DNA from 2 places in the Aeribacillus pallidus genome. Region 2 is predicted to be linked to the other one. Evidence: predicted binding sites of a transcription regulator. Region 2 holds the regulator's gene; the other holds the start of a gene.

Region 1 (7,629 bases), on a different contig from region 2:
GCTCTGTTCAAGGCGCGTTAGAATTAATGTACGACTTACAACAGCATTTAAAAGAAATTACCGGTATGGATGAAGTAACGCTTCAACCAGCTGCCGGGGCCCATGGAGAATGGACAGGGTTAATGATGATTCGCGCGTATCATGAAGCGAATGGTGATTTCCAAAGAACAAAAGTAATCGTACCTGACTCTGCCCATGGAACAAACCCAGCATCAGCAACTGTGGCGGGATTAGAAACGATCACCGTGAAATCGAACGAACATGGACTAGTTGATATTGAAGATTTAAAACGAGTGGTTGGACCAGATACAGCGGCGTTAATGCTCACAAATCCAAATACGTTAGGTTTGTTTGAAGAAAATATTGTAGAAATGGCAGAAATTGTGCATGAAGCAGGCGGTAAATTGTATTATGACGGTGCTAATTTAAATGCGGTTTTATCAAAAGCTCGTCCAGGAGATATGGGATTTGATGTTGTTCACTTAAATCTTCATAAAACATTTACAGGTCCTCACGGTGGAGGCGGTCCAGGTTCTGGTCCAGTTGGAGTGAAGGAAGACTTAATTCCATTTTTACCTAAACCAGTTATTATGAAAAAGGATGGAAAATATGTGCTTGATTACGATCGACCACAGTCCATTGGACGAGTGAAACCGTACTACGGTAACTTTGGTATTAACGTTCGTGCCTATACTTACATTCGCTCAATGGGACCGGACGGATTAAAGGAAGTAACGGAAAATGCCGTATTAAACGCGAACTATATGATGAGAAAACTCGCACCATACTATGATTTACCTTTTGATCGTCATTGCAAGCACGAATTTGTATTAAGCGGAAAGCGTCAAAAGAAACTAGGGGTACGTACACTCGATATTGCGAAACGATTGCTTGACTTTGGCTACCATCCACCTACGATTTACTTCCCGTTAAACGTCGAAGAGTGTATTATGATTGAACCGACAGAAACTGAATCAAAAGAAACGTTAGACGCGTTTATTGACGCCATGATTCAAATCGCGAAAGAAGCGGAAGAAAATCCGGAAATTGTTCAAGAAGCACCACATACAACCGTTGTAAAACGTCTAGATGAAACAACCGCAGCTCGTAAACCAATTCTTCGTTACGAAAAGCAATAACTAAAAGGACCATGTGGGGATGTTTTTCCCACAGGTCCTCTTTTTTTCCATGCGTCCATGTATAATAAGAATGTTCGAAACGTTTCTCGAATGGCCGCAGTAAATATAGAAAGGAGATAAAAAGATGTCCGAAGTACATTTCGCAATTACGAAGCATTCACAACGCCAACACGAACAAATTAAAAAGTTTCTGTCTTTAAACGCGAAACGCGAAGAATACATTGAAGAGGCTGTTCAATTATGTCAAAACGGTCAACCTTTTTCCGTTGACAAAATTAATGCTGTTACTGATGAAATTAATGAATTAGCCAAGCAAGGAATCATTCCAACCCGAAAGCGTGTAACGGAAGAAATGGTTCGGGAATATGTGGAACGATTGAAAAATGAAGAGTAATTAGAGTGAATATGTGCTTACCAAATGTCGGTATTATAAAATTTGTACAAAAAAGAAACATGTATGCATTGAAATAAGTAACTTTTGAACAATATTTAATTGTTGTTCGTCAAATCATTTTTATGCACGAAAAAGGGCTCTATGTAAATCTATATCGATTTTGGCACTGAAAAAGTCGTATTTGTATCTCGAAATCCCCTAGTTGTGCCATGAGGGAGAGGAAGGTAGATTAGACATAACCAAAAACAGCTGGACAATATCCAGCTGTTTTCTTATTTTTTCTTAATTTTTCCGTCCCATTTTTTAAAGCCGCCTTTTAATTGATATAGTTCTTTATATCCTTTACGATAAAGCATTTGGGCAGCTCGGCCACTCCGAATGCTGTTTTGGCAATATAAGTAGACTGGCTTGTCAGGACGGATTTCTTTCATTCGCATTTTAAGTTGAGATAAAGGAATGTTACGAGCACCTAAAATGTGGCCACTTTCGAACTCGTTAGGTTCGCGTACGTCAATTAATTGAGCTTTTCGATATCCATTGCGAAACTCTTCTGGAGTAAGTGTAGTGATAATTCGTTTTTGATAAAAATATGTATAAATGGAATAAGCAATAATTGCTCCTAAAAGAATGAGTAACCAGTACAAGATGAATACTCCTTTCTTCGATTAGTCACTAATTTCTATTATAGTCATCATTGGAAAAGAATCAAAGGGAAATAGACGAAAATACCAATACCATACGTGCTCTTTCTTTGTTTTCTTTAATATTTTTGATAGACTAAAATTGATAGAGAATAGAATTAGGTTAGAGAAGAGGGTATACATCATGAGGAAAGAAATTTGGCGTTTTATTGATTCAGGATATTGTTCTCCTTCTTATAATATGGCACTTGATGAAGCGTTGTTAGAATGGCATAGCCAAGGAAAAATTCCACCGACGATTCGGTTCTATGGATGGAATCCACCGACATTATCTATTGGTTACTTTCAAAAAGTAGAAAAAGAAATCGATTTGGAAGCGGTTCAACGACATGGATTAGGCTTTGTTCGTAGACCAACCGGAGGCCGTGGAGTCCTTCATGAGCACGAATTAACGTATAGTGTCATTGTGTCAGAAGACTATCCAGACATGCCGAAAACGGTTACCGAAGCATACCGCGTGATTTCTGAGGGGTTATTAAGAGGATTTCAACGTCTCGGATTGGAGGCCTATTTTGCGATTCCTAGAACAGACGAAGAAAAAGATAAATTAAAAAATCCACGTTCTTCCGTCTGCTTTGATGCTCCAAGTTGGTACGAATTGGTCGTGGAAGGGCGTAAAGTAGCTGGTAGCGCCCAAACGAGACAAAAAGGAGTTATTTTACAACACGGCTCCATTTTACTAGACCTTGATGAAGAGAAGCTCTTCTCTCTGTTTAAATACCCAAGTGAACGGGTCAAAGAACGAATGAAAAAAGCGTTTAAAAACAAAGCTGTAGCCATCAACGACATTAGTCCACGTGCCATCACGATGGAAGAAGCGAAGGAAGCATTCAAACGCGGATTTGAAGAAGGCTTAAATATCGAATTACATCCTTATCAATTAAGTGAGGAAGAAGAGGCATACGTTCAAGAATTAGCACGCCGGCGGTACGAATCCGAAGAATGGAATTTTCGCCGTTAACGAGCTGTTCCTAATAAGGAGCAGCTTTTTTTATATTTCGATTTTTCTGACGATAATCCGCTTTGTTGATTTGATAGGCTTTGAAAGAATTTCGCCAATAATCAACTTCGAAAAATGTCCAAAATAAGATTTTATTCCCAGTTTTTTGTCCAAATACTTATAAATGCTCCAAGATTGACAATATTTTTTGTTTGACAATGAAGCGAACATCCGTTCAAAACATACAACATATTGTATGTTATCTTTATTTACGAGCACAATATATTGTATTTATTAGTTGATTTTATCCGAAGACTATGATACGGTAAGGATAATTCATTCATACATATTTTCTTAAACAACATGTGTAAATTTATATTTAAAGGAGTTGGAGCACATGGTAATTGCCTCGTCAAAACAAATGACCATAAATAAGGAGCGATTAAATAAGGATATACGCTTGTTCCCACAGGTTCACCCTATTACCCCTGATATGCATATTACCCATCGAGGCGTTTCCCGATTGGTCATGCTTGATCGTTATGCGTTTAAAGATACAGAAAAAATCACCTTAACCGAAGGAGATTTTGTCGTTTTAACCATTAAACAAGACCCTAAATTCCCGGCTCGTGGATTAGGATATATTTTAAAAATCGACTGGGAAGAAAAAAAAGCCAAAGTGCTTGTGGAAGAGGAATTTCGCAGCAATTTGGAAACGGACGAAGAGCGGGAAACCGGCATTGTTTTTCGTCCCCTTGATGTTATTGAAAAACCGCTGGAAGTGTACTATGAACAAATTGCCAAACGGAATGCAACGGGTCTTGCAGCTGTCGAAAAAACGGAAGAAAAACGGAAAGAATGGTTCGAAAAATTTTATCATGAACTAGTGAATCTACACTTTGTACCGGCCGGACGTGTTCTTTATGGGGCCGGAGCTGGGACGGATGTCACATATTTTAACTGTTACGTGATGCCATTTGTTCAAGATTCACGAGAAGGAATTTCGGAACACCGGAAAAAAGTGATGGAAATTATGAGCCGCGGGGGAGGGGTTGGGACAAACGGTTCTACATTACGTCCACGAAATACGTTAGCTCGCGGTGTCAACGGAAGATCTTCCGGTTCTGTTTCATGGCTCGATGATATAGCAAAATTAACGCATTTAGTTGAGCAAGGTGGATCTAGACGCGGAGCTCAAATGATCATGCTAGCTGATTGGCATCCAGACATTATTGAATTTATTATTTCGAAAATGCAAAACCCACGAATTTTACGCTTCTTGATTGAAAATACGAACGATGAACAAATTAAACGCACTGCACAAGAAAAGTTAAAATTTACGCCGCTAACTGAACAAGAACGCGACATGTATCAAGGGATTGTCAATTATAAAAACATTCCTGGAAACGGTGGGTTTTCAAAAGAAGTTATTGCGGAAGCGGAGCGTATGTTAAAAGAAGGTGGAAAATACTCCGTTCACAATCCGGATTTCCTAACTGGTGCTAACATTTCTGTTTGTTTAACAAAGGAATTTATGGAAGCCGTAGAAAACGATGATTATTACGAGCTTCGTTTCCCTGATGTAGAGTCTTATAACGAAGAAGAAATGAAAATTTACAATGAACAATGGCATCACGTTGGAGATGTCCGTGAGTGGGAAAAAATGGGTTATAAAGTACGGACGTACCGGAAAATTCGCGCAAAAGAACTTTGGAATTTAATTAACATTTGTGCAACCTACTCAGCAGAACCAGGCATTTTCTTTATTGATAATGCGAACGAAATGACAAATGCTCGAGCGTATGGTCAAAAAGTAGTGGCGACTAACCCATGCGGGGAGCAGCCATTAGCCCCATATTCCGTATGTAATTTAGCGGCAGTGAATTTGGCGAAAATGGTGAATAAAGAGACAAAAGAAGTCGACTTTGAAAAATTAAAGCGTACCGTTGAAGTAGGCGTACGGTTACAAGACAATGTCATTGATGCCACGCCATATTTCCTTGAAGAAAATAAAAAGCAAGCGCTCGGCGAACGACGGGTTGGACTTGGGGTCATGGGGCTTGCCGACTTACTGATTTATTGTGAAAAAGAATACGGTTCAAAAGAAGGTAATAAACTAGTTGACAAAGTGTTTGAAACGATTGCGACAACTGCGTATCGTGCATCGATTGAACTCGCAAAAGAAAAAGGGAGCTTTCCTTATTTAATCGGAGAAACAGAAGAGGAAACACGACGACTCCGAGAAGCGTTTATTCAATCAGGATATATGAAGAAAATGCCTGAAGATATCCGTCAATCCATTTTAGAACACGGAATTCGGAACTCACACTTATTAACAGTGGCTCCGACTGGTTCAACAGGAACGATGGTCGGTGTATCCACTGGATTGGAACCTTATTTCTCCTTTACGTATTATCGAAGCGGTCGTCTAGGAAAGTTTATCGAAGTAAAAGCAGAAATCGTAAAAGAATATTTAAACGAACATCCAGAAACGAACGAGAATGACCTTCCGCATTGGTTTGTTACGGCTATGGACTTGTCACCAGAAGCGCATGCGGATGTCCAATGCGTCATTCAGCGCTGGATTGACAGCTCCATTTCCAAAACGGTCAATGCTCCGAAAGGATACACCGTTGAACAAGTTAAGAAAGTATACGAACGGCTGTACAAAGGTGGAGCTAAAGGCGGAACCGTTTATGTTGATGGAAGCCGTGATACACAAGTATTAACCTTAAAAGCAGAAGAAAATCATACAGAAGAAGAGCATAACATGACCTTACCTGAAGAACATCCGGTCGTGTTAGTCGATACGATTCAAGATGTTCGTTCAACCGATGTCACAATCGGAAACGAAATTGGCAACATATGTCCAGTTTGTAGAAAAGGAAAAGTACAAGAAGTAGGTGGCTGCAACACTTGTACAAACTGTGGTGCCCAGTTAAAATGCGGACTGTAACTGAAATATAAGGTGTAGGGAATTTTCCTGCACCTTTTTTATTTCTTACAACCTATTCTTCCAATGAATGTACGCACTTTCACTCGTTCCCCTAGTTCTATTTTCTGCTTCCTTTGATTAAAGATGTATCAAAGAACGAGAAGGAGTTGGATAACATGTACATCGATGGGGTTTTTTCAGGGGGAGGAGTGCGAGGATACGCACTCGTTGGAGCGTACCAAACATTGGAGAAGAACGGATTTGTATTTAAACGACTAGCCGGAACAAGCGCGGGGGCGTTAATTGCCGCGCTGATTAGTGCTGGATATAAGGGAGAAGAATTATGTCAATTACTTAAACAACTCAATTTAAGCGAATTTCTCGATGAAAGAAGAACATTCATCCAATTTCCATTGGCGAAGTGGCTCTTTTTATATTGGCGAATGGGGTTGTACAAAGGGGATCAACTGGAAAAATGGGTAAATCATCATTTAGCTACGAAAGGAGTAAGGACGTTTGGTGATTTACCGCCAGGATCACTAAAAATCGTTGCGAGTGATTTAACGAACGGAAGGATATTAATTTTACCAGACGATTTAAAAATATATGGCATTGATCCATCTTCATTTCCAGTAGCAAAAGCAGTCCGAATGAGCTGCGGTTTACCGTATTTTTTTGAACCTGTAAAATTACGAACGAAGAAAGGGAGCTGTTACATCGTCGACGGTGGTGTATTAAGTAATTTTCCGATCTGGTTATTTGACCAAGATGAGACGAAAAAAGTTCGTCCGGTTATCGGTGTCAAATTAAGTCCAAAAACGAGTGAACGACCGAAGAAAAAGATTGCAAATGCGTTTGCACTGTTTGAAGCTTTATTTCAAACAATGAAAGAGGCCCATGATTCACGTTACATTTCTCGAAAACACGAAAAAAATATCATATTTATTCCAACCGCTAATTTGATTGCGACGGATTTCCACATTACAGAGGAACAAAAAGAGGCGCTCATCGAACTAGGCAAAAAAAAAGCAGAAGCATTTTTAATGAAATGGAGCTATTGAGGGGAACGGGCAAAAAGAAAAGAAGAAAATATCAAGCTATAAAGCCCGATTTTTCTTCTTACCTTTTTTTCCTTCGATGACTGTTAAATGAACGTTTGACCGTTTACGGTGTTCTTTTTTCCAACTATTTGGGCGTTTCGATTGGTCTTTTTGTTGTCGTTTTTTTAATCGTTTCTTGGATTGAAGGGCTGCTTTACGAAATGCTCGCTGCTCTTTTCTCTTAGGTTGTGCTTTCCAAAAAAGGTGATAAAAGAAGAAAAACAATCCAATGGCTACGGCAATGAACGCCAATTGCTTCAACAACTGAATCGGTTCTTGCGTAATCGTCGTTAATAGCCCGACGATGGCAAGGAGACCGATTACCGAAATAACGACAAAACGTACATTCATAGAAAGCCACCTCCTATGAGCATGATGAGCAATCTTTTACAAATTTAAACATCGATTTTGGAAATTATG
Region 2 (7,629 bases):
AGGTGGTATCGCAAGTGGAAAAAGCACGGTGTCCAATATGTTACGAAGTCGAGGATTTACGATTATTGATGCAGACATCACTGCACGGGAAGTGGTTCAAATAGGGGAACCAGCGTATAGAGAAATCGTTAATACATTTGGAAAAGACATTTTACTTGAAGATCAAACGATAAACCGTCAAAAATTAGGGGAAATTGTTTTTTCGGATCCTACTGAACGGGAGAAGTTAAATCGAATCGTCCATCCAGCTGTTCGAAAGCGAATGCTAGAGTTAAAGGAAGAGGCAATTCGAGAAGGCAAACAGACCGTAATATTTGATATTCCTTTATTGTTTGAAAGTAAACTTACTCATATGGTCGAAAAAACGATCGTTGTCTATGTTTCTCCAGATGTGCAGCTACGAAGATTGATGAAACGAAACAACTTCACGGAAGAAGAAGCGAAAGCTCGTATTTCAGCCCAATTACCATTAAAACAAAAGGCGGAATGGGCCGATGCCGTCATTTATAATGATGGATCATTAATTGAAACAGAACGGCAATTAGACCAAATCATTGCAGGATGGAAGTTAATACCATGATATTTCTGTAAAACCTGGCATAAGCCAGGTTTTTTATTGCGTACAAGGAAAAAATGTCTTTCAACTTAAAATTCAGAATAATAAAAAAATAATAAATAAGCAAATTAATCATTACACATTTTTGAAAATATGTTATACTAATTACGACTGGAATACCTAAAAAGTATAACGTTAATATAGGGGGAAGCCGAAAATGAAGGCAAGAATTGCAATTAACGGCTTTGGTCGTATTGGAAGAATGGTTTTTCGTAAAGCGATTTTAGACGGGAATTTAGAAATTGTAGCTGTCAATGCCAGCTATCCAGCAGAAACGTTAGCCCATTTAATTAAGTATGACACAAATCATGGTAAGTTTGAGGCAGACGTTCAAGCAGATGAAAACGCCTTAATTGTAAATGGTCATAAAGTGAAATTGCTCAATCATCGTGACCCACGTGAATTACCATGGAAAGAGCTTGATATTGATATTGTCATTGAGGCGACAGGAAAATTTAATTCCCGTGACAAAGCGGTCTATCATTTACAAGCAGGAGCTAAAAAAGTGATTTTAACGGCACCTGGAAAAAATGAAGATGTAACCATTGTGATGGGAGTAAATGAAGACGTATTAGACGTGACCAAACACGATATTATTTCGAATGCATCTTGTACGACTAACTGTCTAGCTCCTGTAGCGAAAGTATTGGATGAGCAATTTGGCATTGAGAATGGTTTAATGACCACTGTTCATGCTTATACAAATGATCAGAAAAACATTGACAATCCACACAAAGATTTACGTCGTGCGCGTGCATGTGCTCAATCCATTATTCCGACAACAACTGGAGCAGCTAAAGCTTTATCAAAAGTTTTACCTCAATTAGAAGGCAAACTACATGGTATGGCGTTACGAGTCCCAACTCCAAATGTGTCCCTTGTGGACTTAGTTGTCGATTTAAAACGTGATGTAACGGTAGAGGAAGTAAATGAAGCATTTATTCAAGCTGCTGATAGTAAATTAAAAGGAATTTTACAATTTACGACCGAACCACTTGTTTCCATCGATTTTAATACAAATCCACATTCAGCGATTATCGATGGACTATCTACGATGGTTATGGAAGGTCGAAAAGTGAAAGTATTGGCATGGTACGACAACGAATGGGGTTATTCTTGTCGTGTCGTGGATTTAGCGAACTATGTGGCTGAACAAATGAAAACTGTTGTTCATGTAGGATAATTTATATTCACAGGTTAGATGATCTTTTCCCTAATAGCTTATTTCTTTCGATATTCTGTGTTCCTGATTATATATATGTTAGTAGGCTAATTATTTGGTAAGCTCAAATAATTAGCTTTTTTTTTCTTAAACGATGCAAGATGACAAAGTCTAAGATAACGAACCGAGAAAAATGAAGTGTTATTGATTTTTTTTACTGATTTCAATTCGAAGAAAATTTCTAGAAAAAATTTAAAATCAATTATTGCAAAAAAAAATTAAACAAAGTATACTATGACTCGTGAACTTCTTAACTGTTTGTAATTGGGAAATAACTACTTAAAGGGTTAGGACCTCTTCGGACTAACTTTCCCCCGTGGTAGTTATGTTACAGGCAATCAATTTGAAATCTTTGATTAAAAAATATTAGATCAAAGGGGGAAGCGATCGATGGAAACAATGGGTCGTCACATAATTTCTGAACTTTGGGGTTGTGATTTTGACAAATTAAACGATATGGAACAAATTGAAAAAATCTTCGTTGATGCTGCTCTAAAATCTGGTGCGGAAATTCGCGAAGTAGCATTCCATAAGTTTGCTCCACAAGGTGTTAGTGGTGTTGTCATCATTTCAGAATCACATTTAACTATTCACAGTTTCCCAGAGCATGGATATGCAAGTATTGACGTGTACACTTGCGGCGATTTAGATCCAAATATTGCTGCTGACTATATCGCAGAAGCACTTGGAGCCCAAACACGTGAAACAATCGAAATTCCTCGTGGAATGGGTCCAATTCAAGCAAAAGAATCGAAAGTAAAAGCATTATAATGGAAAAGAGGTGTAGCAATACGCCTCTTTTTTTTGTTGTGCGCCCGGCATGGGTGTAATCTATAAAGTGAAAGTCCCGAACTGTGAAGGCAGAAGTAGCAGTTAGCTTAACGCAAAGGTGTCCGTGGCGACGCTTAATCTGAAGGAAGCGGGCGGCAAACTTCCGGCCTGAGGAATACGAACTTCATATAAGGCTAGGTATCACTGGGTGAGTTTGCAACACAAGACAAAGCCCTAGTCGCCCTCTCCTACTCGATTACAGGAAGTTAAACTTGTGATTTTACGTCGTTTTTTATAAGATGAAATTATAAGATTGAATCGGAGCTGATGGTATGAAATGTCCTTCTTGTCAACATAATGGAACCCGTGTGGTGGATTCACGCCCTGTTGATGAAGGGAAATCGATACGGCGGCGACGTGAATGTGAAGAATGCGGGTATCGATTTACCACCTTCGAACGAGTGGAGGAATTACCATTAATTGTCGTAAAAAAAGAAGGTACGCGCGAAGAGTTTAGTCGGGAAAAAATTTTACGTGGTTTAATTAAAGCGTGTGAAAAACGGCCGGTAGCACTTCAACAATTAGAAGAAATTACGTTAGATATTGAAAAAGGGCTTCGGAATCAAGGGGTTACCGAGGTAAAAAGTGAAGTGATCGGAGAGCTCGTGATGGACCGTTTATCCAAAGTTGATGAAGTTGCTTACGTTCGTTTTGCTTCTGTTTATCGGCAGTTTAAAGACATTAACGTCTTTTTAGATGAACTGAAAGAATTAATAAAAAAGGAGCAATCTAATTAAGAGCTAGAGGCGAACTCTTAGCTCTTTTTTTCGACTGTCTTATTTTTCGTAAGAAAGGTTGAAAGCAAATGTCATTATCTCATCATTGGAATGAAGTTCAGCCTGTCGATGTGTATCGAGTAAAAGTGAACGGTATTTTAACGGAATACGACCAAAAAGTGATTACGTATTTATATCAACCGCTCATTGGACCGATTTGCTTAAGTTTATACACAACCCTTTGGAGCGATGTACAAGTCCATACAATGTGGGGACGCGAATGGACTCATTACCATCTCATGAATATGATGAATGTAAGCTTAAAGGAAATCTATGAAGCCCGGTTAAAGTTAGAAGGAATTGGTTTGTTAAAAACGTTTGTCAAAGAAACAGAAGAACAAAGGTTTTTTATTTATGAGTTGCAGCCACCATTAGATCCTGAACGATTTTTCTCAGACGGAATGCTTAACGTCTATTTGTATCAAAAAATTGGGCGAAACCATTTTATGAAGGTCAAATCACTGTTTTTAGCAGAAGATCTTCCACAACGAGAGTACGCCGATATTACCCGTTCCTTTCAAGATGTGTATACGTCCGAAAAAATGAGCAAAGTTGATGAAGAAGCATTAACATCCAGTCAAGCGGAACAAGGGACTATTTTTTTTGAGCGTAAAAAAGGAACCTCTCCTGCATTAGATGACCGTCACTTTGATTTTGATTTACTGTTGGCTGGACTAACCGAGGCGATGGTTCCACGCCGTTCCATCACTTCACGTGTGAAAGAGGCAATTATTAAGCTATCTTATTTATATCAAATCAATGCGATTGACATGAAAAACATCGTCTTAAGTTCGGTGAATGTTGATCAAACGATTGATATTGAAGCGCTTCGAAAAGCCGCCCGAGATTGGTATCAATTGCATCACGAAAACCAGCTACCGGAACTAGTTGACCGCATACAACCGGTTGAGCATCGAACAGAAGCTACACCGAACACGGAGGAGGAACAGCTTATTTCTTATTTAGAAACAACCTCTCCTCGACAATTGTTAATTGACATATCAGGTGGTGCCACACCAGCAAAGTCCGAATTAAAAATTATTGAGGATGTCATGTTTCAACAAAAATTACTTCCTGGCGTTGTCAACGTATTAATTCATTATGTGATGCTGAAAACGGATATGAAACTCACGAAAGGGTATGTCGAAAAAATAGCGTCCCATTGGGCGCGAAAAAATATTCGAACGGTTCGGGAAGCGATGGAATTAGCCAAAAAAGAGCATCGACAATATTTAGATTGGGCGGAAGGGAAGAAAAATCATTCAACGAAACGAAAACCAGTCCGAACGGAAAAGCTACCGGACTGGTTTGTAGAAGAAAAAAATAGGAATACCCAAACCTCGTCAGAACCGGAACTTGATGACTTTGATTACGAAGCAGAAAAGCGTAAACTAGAAGAAGAGTTGCGGCGTCCAAAAAATTAGGGGGTGTAACCTTGGAGCGAATTAACGAAACCCTACAAAAATTGGCGAAAAACGAAAACTTTCAACAACGCTACCAATCCCTTAAACAAGAAATTCTGCAACATCCAGATATCATTGATTTTGTAGAAAAATATGAAAACGATCTAACATCCAGCATTCTGGAAAAAAGTTTGGTGAAGTTGTACGAATATATCTCACAAACGAAAGAATGTCGCCGGTGCGAGAGCTTAGAGTCGTGTGTGAACATGATGAAAGGCTATCAACCTGAACTGATCTTTAATGGGCGAACGATTGAATTACAGTATCAACGCTGTCCACAAAAAGTAGTGTACGATGAACGAAAAAAGACAGAAAAATTAATCCGGAGCATTTATGTTCCCAAAGACATTTTAGAGGCTTCCTTTGAAGAAATTGATTTAGAAGGCGTTTCCCGCTTAAAAGCCGTCAAGATGGCGAAAGAATTTTGCGATCAGTTCGAACCGGGTAAAAAGATGAAAGGACTGTATATTTGGGGACGCTTCGGTGTTGGGAAGTCATATTTGTTAGGAGCGATTGCCAATCGTTTAGCGGAAAAGCAAATTGCTTCGGTCATCGTTTACGTCCCTGAGTTTTTCCGTGAAATGAAACAATCGTTAAATGATATGTCGTTAAATGACAAATTAGATGCAATCAAGAAAGCACCAGTATTAATGTTAGATGATATTGGGGCTGAATCGATGTCTAGTTGGGTAAGAGATGATATTTTAGGAACTATTCTCCAATACCGAATGCTCGATCATCTCCCAACGTTCTTCTCTTCTAATTTTAATTTTGACGATTTAGAGCACCATTTAACTTATTCTCAAAGAGGGGAAGAGGAGCGTATAAAAGCGGCCCGTATTATGGAACGAATTAAATATTTAGCTCAGCCGATCCAGTTAGAAGGACCGAATCGTCGCTTTATGTAAGCCGATTCGGTTCATTATTTTTTGCTCACTTATTTCGGGGATAAGTGGAAAAATTCAGAAAAAAGTGAACAAACTCTTGAGGAAAGTGGACACACCCCCAGAGATAACTGGAGATTTTTTAGTAAAAGGCTATGTTATATGTCATTATTGATTTTTAGCAAGTTATTCACACGGCGGCTTGCACCTTGCCCGCGTAAAGCGTCCGCCTACAGCGAAATGTGTAAAAAAACAATGAAATTTACATTCAGCACAGATTGTTCATTTTATCTCCTTTTTTAGAAAACCTATTGAATTTTTTATAAAATACTTTTCTGTTGGCTTTTCACTTCTATTTTCTCCCTATTGTCCATATATATAAAGCAGGGATTTTGTAGAAGGGGGGAGCCGAAGGTTGGTAGAGATGGTTTTTTCTCGATATCAAGATGCTTTGCAGCTTCAAACATATATGGAAAGGGAGCATATTCCCACTACGATTCACGAAACGTTATTTCAACAAAAGCGAACATATGTCTTAAGCATTTCTTTTCATAAATATCAGCAAAAGAAAGTGGAGCTGGCTATCTATCAATTTCTTGTTGAGCAGAAACGAAAAGAATGGATCAAAGAAATTATCACTAATTGTTTTTATTTTAAAGAGGAAGAAGAAATCCGACATATTATGGATATTGTGTTTTCTATGTGGATGGACGAACGAGAAGAATTAACGAGCTTAATCGAGCGGGTCGATGAAACAAAACTTTTAATGGATGCCATTTCGACACTGTTTCAACAACAAGAACCGGTTGTTTTTTCTTCCTTTGTGAAGTTTCGACTGAAAAAATATTACAATCGACTTATAGAATATGTGGAAGTGGCCATTGATGAATACAAAATGGAACAAGAATATCAAATGTTTATTCAAATGTTGAGAGATTACTTAGTGGACCGAGAACCCCGGATGAGAGTGATTCATTTGTACAATGAGCAACATTGGCTCTTTTACGATGAAAATTATCAATTGCTGTCCAAAAAAGAAATTCATGATTGCGTCGATCGGAGGCTATTAACGAATCATCCCATATATATCGACTCGGCCACGATTGCACCCCTTTTATCAATGGCCCCCCTACGTATATACGTATATACCGATGACCAAGAAGACGGCTTAATACGAACAATCCAAAACATTTTCGAAGAAAGGGTCTGTATTTTAAAGAAAGACGAATTTTGGGAACAATACGCCACGAATCGCATGAATGTCTCTGGAAATTAAACGTTCTGTCCCCTTGATTTTCTTATCTTAACCATCTATAATAACGTACATAAATATTCCATACGCTAGAGGTTATGATGAGGACAAGGGTATTCATTGGCGGTTTCCAGAGAGGGAAGCCTCGGCTGCAAGCTTCCTAACACGGCATGAATACTTACCACCTCTGAACTTCAACTGTGAACGCTGACATCTACTCTTCAGCTAGTAATAGTTGACGGGTGCTGCCGTTATCAGAACTGGAGGCATGTTGCTTTATGGGGAGCAATGTGTAAAGAAGGGTGGAACCACGGGTGTAACTATAACTCGTCCCTCGTTTGTAGAGGGGCGAGTTTTTTATTTTTTAATAATCAAAAAAAGGAGTGAGAAACTGATGTCAGAAATGATTCAAATTACATTCCCTGATGGCGCAGTGAAGGAGTTTCCAAAAGGGACAACAACGGAAGAAATTGCAGCATCCATTAGCCCAGGGTTAAAGAAAAAAGCGATTGCCGGAAAAGTGAACGGTCGCTTACTAGATCTCCGTACACCGATTATGGAGGACGGTTCACTCGAAATTATTAC

What was found. The regulator NrdR, encoded in region 2, represses ribonucleotide reductase genes. The targets are predictions, from matches to a motif close to AACACNATATATNGTGTT.
Region 1: ABES52_RS07850 (vitamin B12-dependent ribonucleotide reductase) is a predicted target of NrdR. The motif match lies at 3,449-3,466, and genes of this name have one in related genera.

Annotation. Positions count from the first base shown of each region.
Region 1 is NZ_JBCNBW010000034.1:58,527-66,155, forward strand. Features, by position in the region: gene gcvPB (aminomethyl-transferring glycine dehydrogenase subunit GcvPB) at 1-1,139, shown strand, start outside; gene ABES52_RS07835 (YpbS family protein) at 1,264-1,533, shown strand; gene ABES52_RS07840 (rhodanese-like domain-containing protein) at 1,806-2,177, opposite strand; gene ABES52_RS07845 (lipoate--protein ligase family protein) at 2,359-3,195, shown strand; gene ABES52_RS07850 (vitamin B12-dependent ribonucleotide reductase) at 3,572-6,130, shown strand; gene ABES52_RS07855 (patatin-like phospholipase family protein) at 6,286-7,170, shown strand; gene ABES52_RS07860 (SA1362 family protein) at 7,207-7,560, opposite strand; gene ABES52_RS07865 (DUF1385 domain-containing protein) at 7,625-7,629, opposite strand, start outside.
Region 2 is NZ_JBCNBW010000036.1:109,933-117,561, forward strand. Features, by position in the region: gene coaE (dephospho-CoA kinase) at 1-580, shown strand, start outside; gene ABES52_RS09505 (glyceraldehyde-3-phosphate dehydrogenase) at 774-1,799, shown strand; gene speD (adenosylmethionine decarboxylase) at 2,229-2,609, shown strand; gene nrdR (transcriptional regulator NrdR) at 2,942-3,406, shown strand; gene ABES52_RS09520 (replication initiation and membrane attachment family protein) at 3,475-4,869, shown strand; gene dnaI (primosomal protein DnaI) at 4,881-5,816, shown strand; gene ytxC (putative sporulation protein YtxC) at 6,217-7,068, shown strand; gene thrS (threonine--tRNA ligase) at 7,439-7,629, shown strand, end outside.